DNA from 3 places in the Fretibacterium sp. OH1220_COT-178 genome. Region 3 is predicted to be linked to each of the others. Evidence: riboswitches for the same ligand, from Rfam matches in the RefSeq annotation. Region 3 holds a riboswitch; each other region holds the start of a gene.

Region 1 (3,265 bases), on a different contig from region 3:
GGAAGTTCTCGTACTGCGTCATGGGCACCGACGTGGCCAGAACGGTCCCGAGCACGCAAACGAAGACGGCGATCACCTTCTCGTTCAGGCTCTCGCTGAGGTTGGCCGCGCTCACCCCGGCCGAGTAGACGTCCAGGAAGGTCGTGGTGACGGTGGAGAACAGGACGATCAGCAGGGCGACGAGCCCCAGTCCCGCCGAAAGCAGGATCTGCGCGATGTCGGAGGTCCCCGCATAGAGGGCGGCCCCCAGGCCGATGGCGAACATCAGCACGCTTCCGGCAAAGTAGCCCAGCACGCTTCCCGCCGTGCCCGAGAACGGACGCCGGAGCCTTCGGGTGTAGTCGGAGATGAGGGGCAGCCAGGAGAGCGACATGGCGACGTTGAGCTCCACGGCCGCTCCGAAGGACATCGGCTCCCCCGCCGGAGCCCCCAGGGGCGGACGCCCGAAGACCGTGAAGCCCAGGACCAGGGAGAGCACGAAGAGCATCGTCACCACGACGACGTTGACCCGCGCCAGATTCCTGATGCCCATCAGCACCCAAAGGGCGATCAGAAGTCCGATGACTGCGCAGCCCAGGACCTCGTCCCGGAACCCCCAGAGCTCCCCCGTGATGCCGTCCATGGCCTTGGCCCCGCTGACGATCATGATGGCCGTCCAGCCCAGCAGCTGCATCAGGTTGAGGACGGAGAAGGCGTAGGAGCCGTACCGGCCGAAGGAGATGCGGACCGACCGCGCGGCGGACAGGCCGCTTCGCGCACCGATCAGCCCGGCGGGGAGGAGCAGTGCGGCCCCGATGACGTGCCCCAGCAGGATCGCCCCCATCCCCCTCTCCAGCCCGAGGGGCGCCAACAGCGCCCCGGTGAGGATCTCGGCGATGGAGACGGCGGCCCCGAACCACAGGAGCGTCTGGCTGAAGGTGGATACCCTGTCGGCCGTGGTCATGCCTCCACCTCCCTCTCCATCCCCTTCAATCCCTCACGGTAGAGATCGTAGAAATGGTGCGTGGGGCCATGCCCCTTGCCGATGGGCAGCGCGTGCTCGATGGCCGTGGTGACGTAGCGCTTCGCCCGTGCGACGGCCCCGGCGACGTCGTGTCCGAGCGCCAGGTTCGCGGCGATGGCCGACGAGAAGGTGCAGCCCGTGCCGTGCGTGTTCCTGGTGTCGATGCGACGCGCCTCGAAGCGCCGGAACTCCGTCCCGTCGAACAGGACGTCGACGGCGTCGCCGACGGCGTGGCCTCCCTTCACCAGAACGTTCCGGCACCCCATGGCATGGATGAGGCGCGCCGCCGTCTCCATGTCGGCCCGAGAGCCGATCTTCATGCCGGCGATCCGCTCGGCCTCCGGGATGTTTGGGGTCAGGACCTCCGCAAGGGGGACGATCGTCTCGATCAACGAGCCCACCGCGTTCGGGTCCATCAGGGCGCAGCCGTTCTTGGCGTACATGACGGGGTCGATCACCACATTCCGGGGCGCGTAGCGCCTCAGTCCCGCCGCCACGGCCCTCATGCAGTCCGGCGTGGAGAGCATCCCCACCTTGACGGCATCCACCTCGATATCCTCGAAGACGGCGTCCATCTGCTTTTCGATCATATCCGGCGTCACATCCTGGATGGCGATCACCCGGCTGGTGTTCTCCGCCACCACCGAGACGACGACGCTCATCCCGAAGACCCCGTGGGCCGAGAACGTCTTCAGATCCGCCTGGATCCCCGCCCCTCCGCTGCAGTCGGAGCCCGCTATGCTCAATACTTTCTTCATGGCGAAAACGCCTCCTTTCAATAATAAAAGGGCGCCCTCCGAGTCAAGGAAGGCGCCCCGAATCCAACGAAACGCTGTGCGCTTACGGCTTTGCTTCCCTGCGCCGGTATTAACCGACAGGTTCAAGGGGTCAGGTTTTAACCTTCTCAACGAACTTCAGTTCCCCCGCAAACGATATTCGACTGTGAGTCGAATTTTAGGGCAAGGCAGGGATAAAGTCAAACGCCGGGCCCCTTCCGTCGAAGGGAACGACGGGAAGCACGCCCGTTCTGCAGGGCCGGGATTCCCCCGGAAAACCTTACCTTGTCGGGGCCGTCGGCGTTTGATATAGTAGCGCTGCGCTGCGAGAGGCCCCCGACATCCGCGGGGGGAGCCCGAGGCCGCGGCGTGGGGAAGAGCTCGCCGCCCCGTTCCGACGGCAAAATTCGGAAGGAAAGAAGCTGATCCTTATGAATTACGGTCGCACGTACAACTTTTCCGCCGGGCCGGCCATGATGCCCGAGCCCGTTCTGGAGGAGATCGCCGCCGAGATGATGAACTGCCGCGGAAGCGGCATGTGCGTCATGGAGATGAGCCACCGTTCCAAGGCCTTCGAGGACATCCTGGCCGAGGCAAAGGCGGATCTGCGCAAACTCATGGGCATTCCGGACAATTACAGGATCCTTTTCGTCCAGGGCGGCGGACACGTGCAGTTCGCCATGGTCCCCATGAACCTGATGAAGAACGGCGTCGCCTGCTGCGTCGAGACCGGCGCCTGGTCCCAGAAAGCCATCGCCGAGGCACGGAAGTACGGCGAGGTGCGGATTGTCGCGTCGTCCAAGGACAGGAACTTCTCCTACATCCCCGACTGCTCCAGCCTAGACATCCCCGAGAATGCGGACTACGTCTATATCTGCGAAAACGAGACCATCCACGGCACCACCTATTACCGGCTCCCGGATGCCCGGGGCAAGGTCCTGGTCTCCGATCAGTCCTCCATGTTCCTCTCCCGCCCCTGCGAGGTGGACCGATACGGGCTCATCTGGGCCGGAGTGCAGAAGAACGTCGGCCCCGCCGGCATGGCCGTCGTCATCATCCGGGAGGACCTGATCCGGGAGGATCTGGCCCCGACCGTGCCGACCTACCTCAGCTACAAGATCCATGCCGACGCCGACTCCCTCTACAACACCCCCAACTGCTGGGCCATCTACTGCTGCGGGAAGATCTTCAGGTACCTTCTCGATATGGGCGGCCTGGCCGAGATGGACCGGCGCAACCGCGAGAAGGCCGCGATCCTCTACGATTTCCTGGACCGCAGCACTCTCTTCCGGGGCACGGTGTCCAAGGAGGATCGCTCCCTGATGAACGTGCCGTTCGCGACGCCCAGCAAGGAGGAGGACGCGGAGGTGGTGGCCGCCGCCAAGGCCACAGGGTTCGACAACCTCAAGGGTCACAGGAGCGTCGGCGGCCTGCGCGCCTCCATCTACAACGCGATGCCGAGGGAGGGCGTCGAGGCCCTGGTCGA
Region 2 (3,265 bases), on a different contig from region 3:
TTCTGAACGCCCTTACCGACTATGAATCCAGCGAAGTATTCGATGCCTTCGCTCTCGCCATGGGGGTCGGCGGGCTTCTGGTCCGTCTGTTCGGGGGACGCGACGCCGTCCTGGAGGGGCTTGTGGGGGCGGCCGCGGGCTGGGCCATCTTCGCCGTCATCATCCTCCTCAGCCGAGGAGGGATGGGATGGGGCGACGCCTGCTTCATGGCCGGGATCGGCGCCATCCTCGGCTGGCGCCTCACGCTTCTGGCCTTCTATTTCGGCATCATGGCCGGCGGGGTGGGGATCGTCGTCCTCATGCTCCGGGGCAAGGTCCGATGGGGACGAGGGGATTCCATCCCCCTGGTGCCCTATCTGGCCGTCGGATGCTATATGACGCTTCTCTTCGGCCCTCAGGTTCTGATGTTCCTGGGCAAGCGCTTCGGCATGCCCGAGGCCTTCATGCCTCCCTGGCCCTTCCTCTGACCTCTCCGCACGAGACGATGAAAATACGGGAGCCCGAAGGACGTCCTTCGGGCTCCCGTATTGTGACGTCTTGGGACAACCCTACAAAAGGGCCAGGGACAGCCGTTCCATATTGGCGCTCACATCGCCGCGCACGGCCGCGGAGATCACCGCCGCGCCGTCCGCACCGCAGGCCATGACCGCATCCAGATTCCCCAGGGAGATCCCTCCGATGGCCACGACGGGGACGGAGGCCGCCCGCACCACGGCCCGGACGCCCTCCGGACCGATGACCTGCGCGTCGTCCTTCGAGCCCGTCGGGAACACCGCGCCGACCCCAAGGTAATCCGCCCCGTCCCGCACGGCCCGGGCCGCATCCTCCGGCGTGCGCACGGACGCTCCGATCACGAAGGGGCGCGGGGCCAGCCGACGGGCATCGGCCACCGGAAGGTCGCTCTGTCCCAGGTGCACGCCGTCGGCCCCGCAGGCCAGGGCCACGTCCAGCCGGTCGTTCACGAAGAGGGGGACGTTTCGCGCCCGGCAGAGGGAGAGCATCCGAGTCGCCTCGCCGAGCAGCTCCCCGCCGTCCATTCCCTTGTCGCGCAGCTGCAGGGCGGTTGCGCCTCCGGCCAGGGCCAGCCGGGCCTGCGCCTCCAGGGAAAGGGGCGCGCCCACGGTCCGGTCGGGGATCACGTAAAGGCGCATCGCGCGGCGCAGATCGATCGTCCCGATCGCTCTCATCGCGGGACCTCCACGCTCCAGCGGCCGGAGTCGGCGGAAAGGTGCTCCGGTTCGAGCCGATGAAGCTCGTCCACCAGGCCGGCCGCAAAGGAGCCGCTCCCCCGTGCGCTCTTCTCCGCCCGCTCCGAGGCGATGCCCATCGCAAGCAGCCCGCAGAGCGTTCCCAGGGCCGGGTCGCCGCAGGCCGCCGCGACCGCCAGCACGACCGTTCCGGAGACACACCCGCTTCCGGAGACCAGGGGGAGAAGGGCGCTCCCACCCCTCACCGTCGCCACGGCCGTCCCGTCGCCGATCAGGTCCTCGGGCCCCGTGGCGCAAGTCACGCAGCCATGGCGCCGCGACAGCTCGAGCACCCCGCGCCTCAGGTCCCCGGCCCCAACGGCATCCACCCCTCGGGTCGATCCTCCCACCCCGGCCATCAGGGAGATCTCTCCCGCATTCCCCTTGAGGATCGACAGCGGGTGTTCCCTCATGATCCCGTCGAAGAGGTCGACCCTCAGGCGCGACGCCCCGTAGCCGACCGGGTCCAGAAGCGTCATGCAGCCCTTTTTCCGCGCCGCGGAGAGCCCCAGGTTCACGACCCTGACGGAGTCCGGCGTCGGGGTCCCCAGATTCGCCAGGAAGCCGCTCGAGAGGGCGATCAGCTCCTCGGTTTCCTCCGGATGCCTGGACATGAGCGGGGAGGCCCCCACCGCCAGGCAGACGTTGGCCTGAAGCGGTGCCGCCACGTCATTGGTGACGTGGAAGATCAGCGGCCTCCGCTCCCGCAAGGCGCGCCATGCCGCCTCCACGTCCCTCCCGGTGCAGTCCTTCAACGATTTTGTCACGGTCATCGTCCTCCTCCCGAATCGGATGCGCCGCGGGGCGCTCCCACCGGCCATAAATAAAAAAGCTCCCCATCCCACAGGAATGGAGAGCCTCCGTCAGTCCGAAACGTCCGACTTCCTGCACCGGCATTACCCGGATCAGGTTCAGGGGTCGAGAGTCCGCTCGCGCGTTCCCTCCTCTCAGCCTGGGCTCCCCCGCGGGAAAAATTTTCAGTCAACCATCCTCGAGCATCAATGCGGCTTTGTGACGGCCTCCTGGTTTCTGGCCTCCGGCAAAAGAAGCCACTGCCCCCAATCGAAGCGGACCAGGCCGCTGACGATGTAGAGGGCGAAGAGGAAGAGCGGAGCCGCCGCGCCGAGGAACGCGAAACACAGGGACACCATGACCAGCAACGCCATGCAGCGTTTCCTGTCGGCACTCCTCTTGGTGAGCTTCTTGAGGTTCGCGTAGGGGACGCTCGACACCATGAGGAAACCCGCGAAGGCAAGGATGGCCGCCATCGCCGCCGGATGGAGGATCGCGTCGGCCAGCACGAAGGAGGCCACGAAAAGCCCGCCCGCCGGGCTGGGAAGCCCCTGGAAGGGACCGGGAACGTGGACGACGTTGAAGCGCGCCAGACGGAGTGCGACGCAGAGGACGAAGAAACAGGCCGCCACGACGCCGAAAAGCCCACCCACTCCTCTGAGAGAGGCCATATAGACCAACATGCCCGGGGCGACCCCGAAACTGACCAGGTCGGCCAGGCTGTCGAACTCGAGACCGAACTGGGTACCCCCTCCCAGACTGCGCGCCACCTTGCCGTCCAGCCCGTCGAAGATCACGGCAAAGAACACCAGCCACGCGGCCGGCACGAACCGCCCCTCCACGGCCAGCATCAAAGAAAACAGGCCACAGAGCAGATTGCCGCTCGTCACCATGTTGGGGGCGATCTGTCGGAACTCGAGCGGCTTGCGCCTGCGCCTCCATTTGCGGCCCTTCAAAAAGCTCACGGATCCATCACTCCTAAAGAAGAGACTCCGGCATGGACCTTATCTCCAAGCTTGGCTATCAATCTTACATCCTTCGGCAGATAGATGTCAACACGGGACCCCAGACGGATCATTCCGTAGCGCTGCCCGGCCTGCAAGACCTCGCCCCGCCTCAGCCGGCAGACGATGCGTCTCGCGAGAAGCCCCGCAATCTGGACCATCAGAACGGGACCGTGCGGGGTGGAGAGCCCCACGAGGTTGCGCTCGTTGACCTCCGAGGCC
Region 3 (3,265 bases):
GGGTCGTCGGTGAGGACGCTCAGGGAAACCGTACCCTGCCCCGGGGCCGCTGGACGTCCCTGGCCCTCGCCTGGCTGGCCGACGAGGAGGGCTGCGGCTGGCCGGACCTGGTCGACCCCGAGGTCCGGTACGTGGGCGAGGATGGGGCGCACGCGGCGGCGCCGAGCGCTCCCGGGCTGCGGGACGCCCCCCCCGCCGCGGCGCCGGTCCCCACGGCGATCCCGGCACCGGACCGCAGCGGGACGACGCTGGCGTCCTTCTCGGCGACGTCGTTCGCCCTGTTCGAGTGGTGCCCGCTGGCCTGGCGAAGGCGCTATAGGCAGGGCCTGGACCTCCGCTGGGAGGTGCCCGACGAGGGCGTGCCGGACCCGTCGGGCGCACCGCCCCCCGCGGGGAGCGGAGGCGCGGAGCTGGGGACCCTGGCCCACTGGATTCTGGCACGCTGGCCCTCGGAACGGGTGCGGCCCGGCGAGCGGGACACGCTGTCCTACTGGCTGTCGGACCCGCGCGTTCCGGCGCGGCTGCCCGCCGGCCTTCGGGACGTGTGGCGCGATCCGGCCGCCAGGGAGACCCTGGCCGACTGGCTGGGCCGGTTCGAGGGCTCCGAGGCGGGAATGGAGATCCGGCGTGCGCTCCGGATGGACAGGGCACGGCGCGAGGCGCCCTTTCGGGTCCGGGTCGGCGGCCTGCCGCTGGTCGGGGCCATGGACGTGGCGTGGCGCTCCCCGGACGGACCCGGACGCTGGCGCGTGCTGGACTACAAGATCACCCTGCCGGAGGATGCGCCCTCGGAGCTCTACCGGGCGCAGCTGGCCTTCTACGCGCTGGTGGTTCGGGAGCTGGCCGATCGCCGCGGCGAGCCCTTCGAGGAGGTCGACGTGGGGCTGGTGTTCCTGCGGGAGGGCGGTCGCATGGGGCACCGGCAGGCCTTCCCCCGAAACTTTGGATGGGACGGTCTGAGGGCGAGGGTGCTGGCGGCGGCCCAGAGCGCCGCACTGGGGGACTGGCCGCCCCGGACCGAGCACTGCCGGGAGTGCCCTTGGGCGAAGGGCTGCCCTGCGGCCCACGGTAACCGTACATAAGCGAACGCCCATCCTCCAGAGGCTGGAAGGACGGGCGTTTGGGATGGACGGAGCGTTTCCATTCGGGGCGCAGCCCCTCTCCTCACTGACCCCGGGCGGGATGGATCCGCTCCAGCTTCCGCAGCAGAAACCAAGTGACGACCGCCGAGAGGATCACCTTGGGCGCCAGGAACGACCCGTTGTAGACCGCGGAATAGACCCAGGGGTTGGTCCCCTCCGGGGCATAGCTGGCGAAGAAGATGGCGCCGGAGAGCAAATGGCACGCAAACTGCGCCAGGGCCGCCACGAGCAGCCCGGAGAGCTTCTGGCGGGGAAACAGCGCAGCCAGCCCCATGGCTCCGTAGGCCGCGGGGTAGTCCAGGACCGCCTGGACGGGATGCGTCACGTAGCCGCCCAGCAGGAGGTTCAGCACCCCGGCGAGCACCCCGGCGCCGCAGCCCCAGAACAGGCCCCGCCGCCAGGCGAACAGGATCAACGGAACCAGTTCCAGGTTCACGGAACCGCCCTGGGGCAGACGAAACAGGCGGATGTAGGACAGCACCACGGAGAGGGCGATGCACAGGGCGCCCTCCACCAAAATCACGGTACGCGACGAACGGGACATACAAAAAACCTCCTCGAAAAATACTGCAGGCAGCACCCCTGCACGGAGGAGGGAGCGGTTAAACCACGAGCCGAGAGAAAGGGCTGAAGCGGCGAGACGGACATCTTCCTACGCCGGCATTATCCGGTTCAGGTTCCAGGGTCGAGGCCCGATTTCGGCCCCCTCTCAGCGACAGCTCCCCCGATGTGCACCCTATGGTGACAGCCGAGGGAGCGTTTGTCAAGGACGGACCACAGCCCCCTTGATAGGATGTGCCGGTCTACATATCCTCCTGTTCAGAAACTAGACTTCCTGCCGGAGGATTCCTGATAGGCCACGCCGTGGCCGATGATCGGGCATCTCTGAGCAAACGGCTGACGGCCGAGGTTCTGAAGGAGAGCGACTCCAATCTTATCGACAAGTTGCACCTGAGACAAGGCAATCATTTAAAGCGCGCAGCCGTTCTTCTTTTCCATCCGGACCCGGAGCGCTTCATCACGGGAGCTTTCGTCAAAATCGCCTATTTCCGGACCAACAGCGACCTTCTCTTCCACGACGAAATCCGAGGCTCCCTCTTTGCTCAGATCGACAGGACGATGGACCTGCTCTTGACCAAATATTTGAAAGCCATCGTGAGCTATGACGGGCTTCAGAGGCTGGAACGCTATCCCATCCCCGAGGACGCCCTGCGCGAAGCCTTGCTCAATGCCATTGCCCACAAGGACTATGCCAGTGGCATACCAATACAGATCAGCGTTTATGAGGACCGGCTCCTCTTTTGGAACAACGGCGAGCTCGCCCCGAACTGGACGGTCGAGACGTTGACCGGCAAGCATGCGTCCCAACCGCCCAATCCCGACATCGCCAATACCTTGTTTCGGGCGGGAATGATTGAGGCCTGGGGACGCGGCATAGAGCATATCTTCACATCCTGCAAGGCGGCAGGAGGTTCTCCGCCCACTTTGCGCTACGAGGGAAACGGCCTCTGGCTGGAGTTTCCCATCCACACCACCGCGGCTCCTCTGGGCCCAAAACCAGAACCGGGGTCGCTCGAAGAACAGGTTTTGGCCCTTCTGAACTCCGGTCCAAAGGCCAAAGCCGAACTTGCGGCAGCCCTGGGCCAGCAAAAGGTGTCCGGTCAGCTCAACAAGGTTGTCCGTAAACTTCTGGAAGCGCGCAGGATTGAACGAACCCTGCCCGACAAGCCTCAGAGCCGCTTGCAAAAGTATCGCAACGTCGCGCCCCCCTCAGCTTTACAGCCAGAGTCACAGCCAGAGTCACTCGAAGAACAGGTGGGGGCCCTTCTGGATCCCGGTTCAAAGGCCAAGTTGAAATGATGATCCCATAAGACAGCCCTCGGGCCAAACCCCGAGGGCTGCAGCACACAAGAAGGCCGTTTTCCTGTTGGGACCGGAGACCGATGGAGGTCCTCTCTGGGGCACCTAAACCCCTCCCACCTCACTCCATCAGCGGTACGATTTTCTGTGCCAGCACGTCGACCAGTCCGATGTCCGAGAACTTGGCCTTGGGGATGACGGGCAGGGCCAGGGACACGATGCGCATCAGGGGGTTCGGGACCTCCAGGCCCAGCGCGCTGCGC

The links. Region 3 has a riboswitch for thiamine pyrophosphate ahead of thiT (energy-coupled thiamine transporter ThiT). Riboswitches for the same ligand answer to the same signal wherever they lie in the genome.
Region 1: linked by a shared signal. The riboswitch ahead of thiD (bifunctional hydroxymethylpyrimidine kinase/phosphomethylpyrimidine kinase) and the one ahead of thiT (energy-coupled thiamine transporter ThiT) in region 3 are both predicted to bind thiamine pyrophosphate.
Region 2: linked by a shared signal. The riboswitch ahead of EII26_RS12235 (hydroxyethylthiazole kinase) and the one ahead of thiT (energy-coupled thiamine transporter ThiT) in region 3 are both predicted to bind thiamine pyrophosphate.

Annotation. Positions count from the first base shown of each region.
Region 1 is NZ_RQYL01000005.1:88,441-91,705, reverse strand. It holds gene cytX (putative hydroxymethylpyrimidine transporter CytX) at 1-943, opposite strand, end outside; gene thiD (bifunctional hydroxymethylpyrimidine kinase/phosphomethylpyrimidine kinase) at 940-1,761, opposite strand; TPP riboswitch at 1,839-1,938, opposite strand; gene serC (3-phosphoserine/phosphohydroxythreonine transaminase) at 2,211-3,265, shown strand, end outside.
Region 2 is NZ_RQYL01000039.1:11,511-14,775, reverse strand. It holds gene EII26_RS12245 (prepilin peptidase) at 1-467, shown strand, start outside; gene thiE (thiamine phosphate synthase) at 549-1,187, opposite strand; gene EII26_RS12235 (hydroxyethylthiazole kinase) at 1,184-2,014, opposite strand; TPP riboswitch at 2,113-2,221, opposite strand; gene pssA (CDP-diacylglycerol--serine O-phosphatidyltransferase) at 2,246-3,004, opposite strand; gene EII26_RS12225 (phosphatidylserine decarboxylase family protein) at 3,001-3,265, opposite strand, start outside.
Region 3 is NZ_RQYL01000023.1:3,207-6,471, reverse strand. It holds gene EII26_RS09730 (UvrD-helicase domain-containing protein) at 1-1,082, shown strand, start outside; gene thiT (energy-coupled thiamine transporter ThiT) at 1,165-1,686, opposite strand; TPP riboswitch at 1,775-1,878, opposite strand; gene EII26_RS09720 (ATP-binding protein) at 1,938-3,002, shown strand; gene EII26_RS09715 (adenine deaminase) at 3,124-3,265, opposite strand, start outside.